Regions from separate parts of the Arthrobacter sp. CDRTa11 genome, predicted to be linked through region 1. Evidence: riboswitches for the same ligand, from Rfam matches in the RefSeq annotation. Region 1 holds a riboswitch; the other holds the start of a gene.
The links. A riboswitch is a leader RNA that binds a small molecule or an ion and turns the genes downstream of it on or off. The one in region 1 is predicted to bind S-adenosylmethionine.
Positions count from the first base shown of each region.

Region 2: linked by a shared signal. The riboswitch ahead of F8G81_RS21925 (DUF1737 domain-containing protein) and the one ahead of F8G81_RS15590 (aminotransferase class V-fold PLP-dependent enzyme) in region 1 are both predicted to bind S-adenosylmethionine.

Region 1 covers NZ_CP044532.1:3,453,731-3,459,535, forward strand. Annotated here, with positions in the region: gene F8G81_RS15570 (DoxX family protein) at 1-46, shown strand, start outside; gene aroA (3-phosphoshikimate 1-carboxyvinyltransferase) at 53-1,447, shown strand; gene F8G81_RS15580 (ribosome small subunit-dependent GTPase A) at 1,431-2,546, shown strand; gene hisN (histidinol-phosphatase) at 2,690-3,508, shown strand; SAM riboswitch class IV at 3,659-3,772, shown strand; gene F8G81_RS15590 (aminotransferase class V-fold PLP-dependent enzyme) at 3,809-5,242, shown strand; gene F8G81_RS15595 (class I SAM-dependent methyltransferase) at 5,408-5,805, shown strand, end outside.
Region 2 covers NZ_CP044532.1:4,798,890-4,804,694, forward strand. Annotated here, with positions in the region: gene F8G81_RS21910 (acetyl-CoA C-acyltransferase) at 1-585, shown strand, start outside; gene F8G81_RS21915 (AsnC family protein) at 647-847, opposite strand; gene F8G81_RS21920 (hypothetical protein) at 929-1,405, opposite strand; SAM riboswitch class IV at 1,566-1,680, shown strand; gene F8G81_RS21925 (DUF1737 domain-containing protein) at 1,694-1,972, shown strand; gene F8G81_RS21930 (rhodanese-like domain-containing protein) at 1,969-2,379, shown strand; gene F8G81_RS21935 (O-succinylhomoserine sulfhydrylase) at 2,380-3,588, shown strand; gene F8G81_RS21940 (DUF1905 domain-containing protein) at 3,598-3,825, opposite strand; gene F8G81_RS21945 (LysR family transcriptional regulator ArgP) at 4,056-4,958, opposite strand; gene F8G81_RS21950 (LysE/ArgO family amino acid transporter) at 5,028-5,651, shown strand; gene F8G81_RS21955 (hypothetical protein) at 5,746-5,805, shown strand, end outside.

The sequences.
Region 1 (5,805 bases):
TGACAAGGCTGTCCGGCGAGTCGTGGATCAGGCAACGGGGGCCTAAGGACGCATGACCGGATCCATTGCCGCCCCTGCCCGAGACTCTTCCGAAACTGTGCCCCACTGGCCCGCCCCATTTGCCGCCAGGCCGGTCAACGCCACTGTTACGGTGCCGGGTTCGAAGTCCCTGACCAACAGGTTCCTGGTCCTGGCGGCACTGGCTGACGGCCCCTCCAGGCTGCGGGCACCGCTGCACTCGAGGGACTCCGCATTGATGATTGAGGCCCTGCGCCAACTCGGTGCCGGCATCACCGAGGTACCGGGGGACGGTGCCTTTGGGCCGGACCTCGAAGTGATTCCGCTGAGCCAGGACGCTCCCCCGGCTCGGACACAGATAGATTGCGGCCTCGCCGGAACCGTCATGCGGTTCGTTCCTCCGCTTGCCGCGCTTCGAAACGGCGAGAGCGTTTTCGACGGCGATCCGCACGCCAGGAACCGCCCCATGGGAACCATTATCGAAGCGCTGAAAGCCCTGGGCGTTGCGGTAGCAGCCGAGGACGGCGGCACTCCTGCCTCGTTGCCCTTCGTGGTCGAGGGCACGGGCGAAGTCCGCGGCGGACACTTGGTGATAGATGCCAGCGCGTCGTCGCAGTTCGTCTCGGCTCTGCTCCTGGTGGGAGCACGGTTTGCTGAAGGCCTGCACCTGGAGCACGTGGGCAAGCCAGTGCCAAGCCTTGACCACATCAACATGACGGTGGCCGTACTGCGAAGCGTGGGGGTTTCTGTGGATGACTCCGTCCCCAACCACTGGGTTGTCGCCCCGGGCCACATTCGGGCTTTCGACCAGCGCATCGAGCAGGACCTGTCCAACGCGGGCCCCTTCCTGGCCGCTGCCTTGGCATCCCGCGGAACGGTCCGCATCCCGAACTGGCCGGCCGGTACCACCCAGGTGGGCGACAAATGGCGCAGCATCCTGTCCGCAATGGGCGCCGAAGTCAGCCTGGCTGACGGCGTCCTGACCGTTACCGGCGGAGCTGGGATCCAGGGTGGCGACTTCGATGAAACCAGCGAACTTGCCCCGACTGTCGCCGCCCTGTGCGCCCTCGCCAGCGGGCCTTCCAGACTCACAGGAATAGCGCACCTGCGCGGGCATGAGACAGACCGGCTGGCGGGGCTTGTCACCGAAATCAACCGCCTCGGCGGCAATGCAGAAGAGACCAGCGACGGATTGGTGATCCGCCCGGCCAAGCTGCATGGCGGCGTCGTACATAGTTACGCAGACCACCGAATGGCCACAGCGGGCGCCATCCTTGGCCTCGCCGTGGAAGGCGTCGAGGTGGAGGACATCGCCACCACCGCAAAGACCATGCCGGACTTTCCTGCACTGTGGGCGGACATGCTGGCCCAGGGCCAGTCAACCGAGCCCCAGGGACCGGAGGGTTCCGTCGGTGGCACGCAGCACTGATTCTTGGGACGAGTCCGATGTCCGGATCCGTCCCAGCAAGAAGGGGTCCCGCCCGCGCACCAAGGACCGTCCCAGTCACGACGACGCTGTCACGGGACGCATCATCACGGTGGACCGCGGCCGGTATACAGCAGTGGTGGGTGAGGATTCGGGCGATGAGCGGGTGATCATCTCGGCAAGGGCCCGGGAATTGCGCCGTTCCCCCGTGGTTGCCGGAGATTTCGTCTCGCTGGTGGGGGATGTATCGGGGGAACCGGACACCCTGGCCCGCCTCGTCAAGATCCAGGACCGCAGGACACTCCTGCGCCGAAGCGCGGACGACACGGATCCGGTGGAGCGCGCAGTAGTGGCCAACGCTGATCAGCTGGTGGTTGTGGTGGCTGCCGCCAACCCGGAACCCCGCACAGGCTTTATCGACCGCGCCTTGGTAGCAGCCTACGACGCCGGGATTGACCCGCTGCTGCTGGTCACGAAGGCGGACGTGAAGGATCCTTCGGAGCTGTTGTCCAACTACGAGCACCTTGATTTCCCGGTGATCATCAGCCGCACGGCCGATTCCGAGGCGTCCGGCATCGACGCGCGTTCCGATGACGGACTGTCGGCCCGGCTGGACAGTAATGCCGTTGCCCAGCTCCGTGAACACCTCGATGGCAAGGTCACGGTGATGCTGGGGCATTCGGGCGTGGGCAAATCCACCATGGTTAATGCGCTGACAGGTGCCGAACGTGCCACCGGCGGCGTCAACGCGGTGACGGGGAGGGGGCGGCACACGTCATCGTCTGCCCTGGCCCTCAAACTGACTGACGCGCCGGCGGGCAGCTGGATCATTGACACTCCAGGGATCCGGTCCTTCGGCCTGGCGCATGTGGATCCGGACCGCATCCTCCGGTCATTCCCGGACCTCGAACCGGGAACAGACGCGTGCGAACGTGGCTGCAAGCACAACGCCGCCGCGGTCAACTGCGGCCTGGACGCATGGGTGGCCGAGGGCCACGCCGGCTCCACGGGTGCAGCCCGGCTTGCATCACTGCGGCGGTTGCTTGGCACTGATCCGCGGATGGAAGGCCAGGAAACCAAGGAACTCGGCAGCATGGGCTGACGTACGGCCAGCCGGAATCCGCTCACTGTTCGTCGGGTTTTTGCCGCTTTTCCTGCCTTCAGCGGACCGTGTCCGGGAGCGTCGGAACGGTTCGGGACGCCGATGTCCCCGCCCCTGCCTCGCTTTGACGGTAGTTTGGAACCATGATCCAACCCGCTTCGAGCTACAACGATGACTTGCGCCTGGCCCACGTGCTGGCCGACTCCGTGGACGACCAGACCATGAGCCGCTTCAAGGCCCTGGACCTCCACATCGAAACCAAGCCGGACCTGACGCCGGTCACAGATGCTGACAAGGCCGCTGAGGAAGCCATCCGAGGCCAGCTCTCCCGCTCCCGTCCCCGTGATGCCGTGCTCGGTGAGGAGTTCGGCAGCAGCGGACATGGTTCCCGCCGGTGGATCATCGACCCCATTGACGGCACTAAGAACTTTGTTCGCGGCGTCCCTGTCTGGGCCACACTCATCGCACTCGTTGACGAGGGCGAACCGGTGGTTGGCGTGGTCAGCGCCCCGGCGCTCGGTAAGCGCTGGTGGGCGGCCAAGGGCGCTGGAGCCTACATGGGCCGTTCCCTCGCCGCCGCCACCCGGCTCCGGGTATCGGACGTCTCGAAGCTCTCGGACGCGTCGCTGTCCTACTCCAGCCTGGGCGGGTGGAAGGAACGGGGCAACCTGGACGAGTTCCTGGAGCTCACTGAGGATGTGTGGCGGACCCGGGCATACGGCGACTTCTGGTCCTACTGCATGGTGGCCGAAGGGTCTGTGGACATCGCTTGTGAACCGGAGCTGAACCTTTACGACATGGCGGCGCTGGTGCCCATTGTGGTTGAGGCCGGCGGCCGGTTTACCTCCCTCGAGGGAGAGGACGGACCCTTCGGAGGCAACGCCCTGGCCACCAACTCCATCCTGCACTCGGAGGTCCTGAAGAGACTCAATCCCAGCCTGGACGATCTCCTGTCGTCCTGATCACCCGAATTATCAGCGGCGGACGCCTCCAAAAGGAGGCGTCCGCCGTCGTATCTTCGATGAGTAGGCCTATTTCAACGCCACGTAACAAAACCCTTAACATTCGGCCCGGCTTTTTCCCCGCCCGGCCCATGTCCTACGCTCTTAACAGGTCACGAGTGCCAGCGCTAAACCCCGGTTTGCTGGCCGGCAACCCTCCATTCGCGGTGGGGTGCCCCGGGTGACGACCAGGCCGGTCCGGAACGGATGCGGCAAGCGCGGATTCCCGGCACAGGGAGTCCTTTTCAGAGTGAGGTCTCTGTGACAACTGCCACCGTCTCCCCCAATACCGCTGCCCAGGCACGGCCCGGCACATCAACAGCACTGTCCGCTGATCGCCTTGCCATCGCCGGGCGTCCCCTTTCCGCCGTCACCGGAGCGGAGATCCAGGCTCCCCTGATCCAGGGCGGGCACGCCAGGTACGCCAACCTGGACTATGGTGCTTCGGCGCCGGCCCTCTCCGTGGTTTCTGCCTACCTCAACGAGATCCTGCCGTTTTACGCGAGCGTCCACCGTGGTGCCGGCTACGCATCCCAGATCAGCACTTCGGTTTATGAGAACTCACGCAGCATCGTCAGGGACTTTGTTGGCGGCCGTCCGGATGACTCCGTCATCTTCACCCGTAACACCACTGATTCCCTGAACCTGCTGGCCGGCTGCCTTCCGGCCACCGACGGGCGCAACCTGGGCGACGTCCTGTATCTCGACATCGAACACCATGCCAACCTCCTGCCGTGGCAGGGAGTCCCGCACCGCAGTGTCGTCGCCGCCGACACCCTCACCGGTACCGTCGAGGCTATCCGTGCCGAGCTGGAACAGGGCGGGGTGAGCCTGCTGGCCGTCACCGGTGCGTCCAACGTCACCGGCGAGATCCTGCCCATCCGGGCACTGGCGGCACTGGCCCACGAGCACGGCGCCCGCATCGTGGTGGACGCCGCACAGCTTGCACCGCACCGGCGGATCGACATCGCCGCTGACGACGTCGACTACCTGGCCTTCTCCGGCCACAAGCTCTATGCGCCCTTTGGGTCAGGTGTCCTGGTGGGCCGCCCGGACTGGCTCGACGCCGGCACTCCCCACCTGGCGGGCGGCGGCGCTGTCCGGGAAGCCAGGCTGGATGGCGTGAGCTGGGCCACCGGCCCGGCCAGGCATGAAGGCGGCTCCCCCAACGTCCTGGGCGCAGCCACTCTTGCCCGCGCCACCCAGGTCATCGCCGCCTTGGACCAGAACCGCTGGCATGCCCATGAGTCCGCCATCAGGTCCTTCCTGGTGGAAGGCCTTGAGAAGATCGACGGCGTCACAGTCCACCAGATCTTCAAGGACACCGACCCCGAGACCGATACCATCGGCGTCGTGAACTTCTCCGTTGCCGGCTATGACGCGGGACTGGTGGCTGCCTATCTGTCCGCCGAGCACGGCGTCGGCCTCCGTGACGGCCGTTTCTGCGCCCACCCCTTGCTCAAACGCCTTGGTCTTCCTTCCGGCTCCCTCCGGGCCAGCTTCGGACTGGGATCCCGCCTCGAAGACGCCCAACGGCTGCTGGCAGGCATCGAGGAACTGCGACGCACCGGCCTGGGCTGGGACTACGTGGTGGACGCCGGCCGCTGGGTCCCCGCCAATGACACCCGGACTTACCCGTCGTGGGCGCCGAACACCCCCGGCACCGCGGGCGCCGCTCCCTGCATCGAAGACTGACTGCGCCCAAGACTGAACTGCATCTGAGACTGACCTGCGCCCAAGACTGAAGTGCACCCCTTTCAAAGGTCCGGCGTGAGGCCTGCTGGAGGCCTGGTTCGTCGGTACGCGCCCGTGCGGTAAATTCGAAAGATACCCAAGGGCATCAGGCGAAGGAGGCCGCGCGTGGCACGGGGTGGCCCCAAACTTGACCACGGACGCCGTCGGGAACTCGCACAGAGCTTCCAGGACGGCGGCGAGCACTACCAGCGCGTCCGGCCCGGGTATCCCGCGGACTCAGCTGACTGGCTGATTCCCGTCGGGGCCCGGGATGCCGTTGACGTGGGTGCAGGGACTGGCAAGTTCACGGCCTTGCTGCTGGAGCGCGGCCTGGCCGTTTCAGCGGTGGACCCTTCCGCCGACATGCTCAAGCAACTGGCGATCCACTATCCACAAGTGGCGGCAAAGCAGGGTACAGCCGAGTCAACAGGTATGGCGAGCGGCTCCTTCGACGTCGTCAGCGTTGCCCAGGCCTGGCATTGGTGTGACCCGCTGCCAGCCAGCACGGAACTCGCACGGATTCT
Region 2 (5,805 bases), 1.3 Mb from region 1:
CCCGTCAAAGTACCGCAGCGCCGCGGTCCCGCACTGATGGTGGATTCCGATGAAGGCATCCGTCCGGGTACGACGACGGAGGCACTGGCGGCGCTGAAGCCCGCCTTCTCCGCGGCGGCGTCAGCCACTATCACCGCCGGATCCGCCTCTCCACTCTCCGACGGCGCGGCCGCCGTCGTGGTTGCCAGCAAAGCCGCCGCGGAACGTGCCGGGCTCAGCTGGATCGCCGAGATCCGAAGCCACGGCCAGACCGCAGGCCCGGACGCTTCCCTGCATTCCCAGCCGTCGCGCGCCATCGAACGCGCCCTGGCAGCGGAAGGACTCGGCGTAGCTGACCTGGACCTCATCGAAATCAATGAAGCCTTCGCGTCCGTGATCATCCAGTCGGCCCGGGACCTGGGCGTCAGCACGGAGCGGATCAACGCCGAGGGCGGCGCCATCGCCTTGGGCCACCCCGTAGGCGCCTCAGGCGCACGGCTGGTGCTGCACCAGGCATTGGCTCTGCAGCGGCGTGGCGGCGGCACTGGGGTTGTGTCCCTCTGCGGCGGCGGAGGCCAGGGCGAGGCGCTCATCCTCAAGGCCTGAAAACTGCGGCGCGCCAGGCGCAAGGAACCCGGGAGGGACCCAGACGAACCGCGTTGATGGGTCAGCGCTTGCCGTACTTCCGGTGAACTGCCTGCTTGCTCACACCCAGGCACAGGGCGATCGCTTCCCAGGAGAGCCCGGCCTGGCGGGCGTTCCTGACCAGTGCAGCTTCGGCCCGCCCTACTTCCTTCTGCAGCTCCGCCACGGCATAGAGTGCCTCGGCAGGGCCCTTTCCATCCATCGATCCAACGAGTGTCTTCATTCGGTCCACCTCCACGGCGTCAACATTAGTTGACGATGCTCTGGCCGTCAACCTACGTTGACGCCTCAGGCTGGAGGAGCCTCAGGCTGGAGGAGCCGCGTGCACTGTGAGCGGGACCAGGCGGTGGGCGCAGGAGGCACGTTCCAGGCTCAGGGTGCCCGGGTCGGCCCTGTTGTTAACGCCGGTGTCATCACACCAGTCCACGCCGTACGGGACAGCGCTGACGCCGCCCTCTCCGGCAGCCATGGTGTCCGGAACGGTGAAGACAAAGGTGAAGGCGCCGTCGTCGGTCATGGGAGCGAGCTCCTCCAGGACCGTCTGCCCCGCAGCGTCCGTCACCGTAACCTGGATGCGCGCATCCGCGCCGTATAGCGCGTCGCAGGTAGTGTCCTGCGCGGAGACCGTCACCTGCCCGCCGGCCTGAACGGCCGACGGCGAGACAAAGTATTCCGGCGGCCCGCACGGCGGCGGGGCGAAGGGGTCCCGGCAGCCTGCCAGTGCAAAGGCAAGGGAGGCAACAGCCATCACGCCCGCGGTCAGGCGCTGCGCGCTCAGCACTGACGGCCTTCCCGCTGTTTCCCCACACAGTGTTTCCGTACAGAGCGTTTAGCCATATCCTGCTGTTTCCCCATACCGTGATTGTCCGGCATGGCGTTGGTTACGCAACATGACGACGGCGGCGGTGCGGGGCGGCGGGGCAGGTGTTACGTTTTTGGGCAGTAATGAGTACCGGCGCCAAGCCCTGACTGGCCGGTCGGCAACCCTCCTTTCGCGGCGGGGTGCCTCAGGTGAATACTCGGCATATCGAAAAATTCGAGCTGCAAGCGTGAGAGAAGGAGATCCGTCGTGACAGACGCACCTGCCACAGAAGAAAAGCTGTCCTACCGACTGATCACGGGGCCGGATGACCGCTCCTTCTGTGAGCGGATTTCAACCGCATTGGAGGAGGGCTACGTCCTGCACGGCAGCCCGGCCGCAACTTTTAACGGCAGCAGCGTGATCGTGGCGCAGGCCCTGGTCCTCCCGGCTGCGATCGCCTCCGCGGATGCCGCCGTCGCCACTGCCGTGGACGATCTCGAAACTGCCGGGGAAGAGCTCGAATTCGACGGCGAGGGCCACGCATGAGCTACGCAGGAGACCTCACCCCGCAGGAAGCTTGGACCAAGCTGGAGCAGGGCGCCATCCTGGTGGATGTGCGCACTGAGGGCGAATGGGCGCATATTGGCATCCCGGACACCAAGGCAACGGACAACGATCCCCTCTTCATCCAGTGGACGTTCCCGGGCGGCATCCCCAACCCCGATTTCATCACTGACCTGACACAACAGGCACCCGAGGACGCCGGCACCGAACTGGTGTTCCTGTGCCGCTCCGGGGCCCGGTCCATAGCTGCAGCCATCGCCGCCACCCAGGCAGGCTACACGTCCTACAACGTCCTTGAGGGCTTTGAAGGCGAGCCGGACCGCTACGGCGAACGCACCGTCAATGGCTGGAAGAACCGCGGCCTGCCTACGAATCTGGGAACGAACTAAGTGACATTCAACGAAGATGCCGCCGGCTGGAGCCCTGACACCCAGGCAGTCCGCGGCGGGCTGGACCGCACCAATTTCCAGGAGACCGCCGAGCCGGTCTTCCTGAACTCCGGGTTCGTCTACGAATCGGCCGCCGCCGCCGAACGCGCCTTCACCGGCGAGGACGAACGCTTTGTCTACTCACGCTACGGCAACCCCTCCGTAGCCACCTTCCAGGAACGGCTCCGCCTCCTCGAGGGCACCGAGGCATGCTTTGCGACGGCGTCGGGAATGTCCGCCGTTTTCACCGCCCTGGGTGCCCTGCTGGCTGCCGGTGACCGCGTGGTTGCGGCCCGCTCGCTGTTCGGTTCCTGTTTCGTGATTTTGAACGAGATCCTGCCGCGCTGGGGCGTGGAGACCGTCTTTGTGGATGGCCCGGACCTGGACCAGTGGCGTGACGCGTTGTCCCAGCCCACCACCGCCGTCTTCTTCGAGTCGCCGTCCAACCCGATGCAGGAAATCGTGGACATCGCGGCAGTCAGCGAACTGGCGCATGCGGCCGGTGCCACCGTCGTCGTCGACAATGTCTTTGCCACTCCCCTGCTGCAGCGCTGCGGCCAGCTGGGCGCGGACGTCATTGTCTACTCCGGCACCAAGCACATCGACGGCCAGGGCCGTGTCATGGGCGGGGCGATCCTGGGCACCAAGGAATTCATCGACGGCCCCGTGAAGCAGCTCATGCGCCACACCGGACCCTCGCTGTCCGCCTTCAACGCCTGGGTCCTCACCAAGGGGCTGGAGACCATGGCGCTGCGCGTCAACCACTCCTCCGCCACCGCCCTGAGGCTGGCCGAATGGCTGGAGCAGCAGCCTGCGGTCAGCTGGGTCAAATACCCGCTGCTGAAGTCCCACCCACAGTATGAGCTGGCCGCCAAGCAGATGAAGGCCGGCGGCACCGTGCTGACCCTTGAATTGGCGACGACGGCCGGCCGCTCGGGCAAGGAGGCCGCCTTTGCGCTGCTGGACGGGCTGCGGATCATCGACATCTCCAACAACCTCGGCGACGCCAAGTCCCTTATCACCCACCCGGCCACCACCACGCACCGCGCCATGGGTCCCGAAGGCCGTGCCGCCATTGGCCTGAGCGACGGCGTGGTGCGGCTGTCCGTGGGCCTCGAAGACGCGGATGACCTGATCGGCGACCTGGAGCGGGCGCTCAAGCAGATCTGACGTTGCCCTCTAATCCACGCCGTGGACTTCGAACCGCACCGCCACGTCGTCACCGGCGCTGATCCGGGCTGCGTCCCTCACGGCTTTCTTGACGGGCAGCAGGTAAGAACCGCTTTTGCTGTCCGGGAAGAGCGACGTCTGCCAGGTGTGGCCGGAGATTTCGGCGCTGACCCTGATGGATCCGAAGCCTTTGCTGAGCGAGCCCGCGTCATCGCGGACGTCCTCTGCAATGTCCACGGGGAGAGTCAGGAAGTGCCAACCCGCTTCTTCCGGGATATGCCACAGTTTGGCGTGAAAAGAGTACGACGACGTCACGCGCCTGAGTATTCCATGCCGGCCTGGCGGCCGCACTCCTCCGCGCGAACGGACACTTCAGGCCCTCCCCACGAGCGAACTGGCAGATAATGCCCCCAAAGGGCGATTATTGCGTCATTATCTGCCTGTTCGCGATCTGCCTGGGACTGGCGTCAGGATTGTGGCTGGCGGAGCTGTCGGGTCGCGGCCTCGCGGACCGCGGCAGTTAGCTGGTTGAGCATCAGGGAGTCTATCTTCCAGCGCTGCCAGTACAGCGAGACATCCACAGGATGCGCAGGCGCCAATTCCACCAGTTCGCCGTTCCGGATATCAGCCAGGCAGTGCTGCTCGGGCAACAATCCCCATCCCAGCCCCAGCCGGATGGCCTGGGCGAACTCGGCCGACGACGGCACGTAGTGCCGCGGCGCGGTCAGTTCAGCGCCGGTCAGCGCCCGGAAGAAGCCACCCTGCAACTCGTCCTTGCGGTCAAAATCCATCACCGGTGCCGCACTTCCGGCGGTAAGGTCCGGCCCGTCCGGCCACCAGCGCCGGACATAACCGGAGCTGGCCACGGCCCGGTATCTCATGGCCCCCAGCGGCTCCACTTTGCAGCCCTGGACCGGCTCCGGCGTAGCCGTCACAGCTGCCATCACGGCCCCGGTGCGCAGGAGCTGCGCGGAGTGCTGTTCATCCTCCCGGTGAAGTTCAAAAAAGGCCCCGACGTCGGCGGGAAGGCTTGCCAGCGCCGCCAGGAACCACGTGGACAGCGAGTCTGCATTCACCACCAGGGGAATCGGCGCGCCCGCGCTGTCACTGCTGTCGCCGAGCTCGCGCCGGGCGTCCCATTCCAGTTGCCGTACCTGGCGGGCGAAGCGCAGGACCGCCGCACCTGCCGCCGTGGGCAGGACGGGGTTGGTCCGCTGAAGCAGGATTTGCCCTGCCGCATCCTCCATCGCTTTCAGCCGCTGGGAAACGGCAGACGGCGTGACAATCAGGCTCCGCGCAGCGGCCTCAAGCGTCCCCTCATCCACCACGGCAGCAAAGGTCCGCAACTGCTCCAACTGGAAGCTTCTCATTAGCTTTCCTTACTATTCCTAAGAATGTTTAGCTGGATTAACTGTAAGGGTCACTTTACGTTGGAGCATATGTATCTGACTGAACTTCTGACCACCACAGCGCTCGGCTTCGGCACGGGGCTGGCCCTCATCGTTGCCATCGGCAGCCAGAACGCGTTTGTCCTCCGGCAGGGCATCCGGGGCGAGCATGTGGCGGCCGTCGTCCTGGTCTGCGGCGTCTCGGACGCCCTGCTCATCGCCGCCGGCATCGCGGGAATCGGAGCTCTTGTGGAGGCGAGTCCGGTGGTGGTTGAGGTTGCACGGTACGCGGGAGCGGCGTTTCTGGTCGCTTATGGCGCCCTGGCAGCCAAGCGGGCCATCCGCCCTGGAGCCCTGACGGCGTCGGGTCAACAGAATGCCCTCGGTGCCGGGGCGGCAATTTCCACAGTGCTGGCCCTGACGTGGCTCAACCCGCACGTCTACCTGGATACAGTCCTGCTGCTGGGGTCGGTGGCCAATCAGCAGGCGCAGGACCTGCGGTGGTGGTTTGGGGCCGGGGCCATCGCCGCCAGCATCGCCTGGTTCAGCGCCTTGGGCTTCGGGGCACGGGGCCTGCGTCCGTTCTTTGCCCGGCCGTCGTCGTGGCGTGTCCTCGACGGCCTCATCGCCGTGGTGATGCTGTCGCTCGGAGTGCGCCTGGCGGTGGGCTCTTGACGGTCCCTGTTGACCGCGGCGGGGCTGCGGCGTAGCTTCATGGTCACCACCGCGATGTAGCTGGGCCACGCATCCGCCGGACCGGGAGCCAGCCATGACCGCGAAAAAGACAACCAAGGGCAACAGGCCTTACCAGAAGGCGGGGGCCGTCATT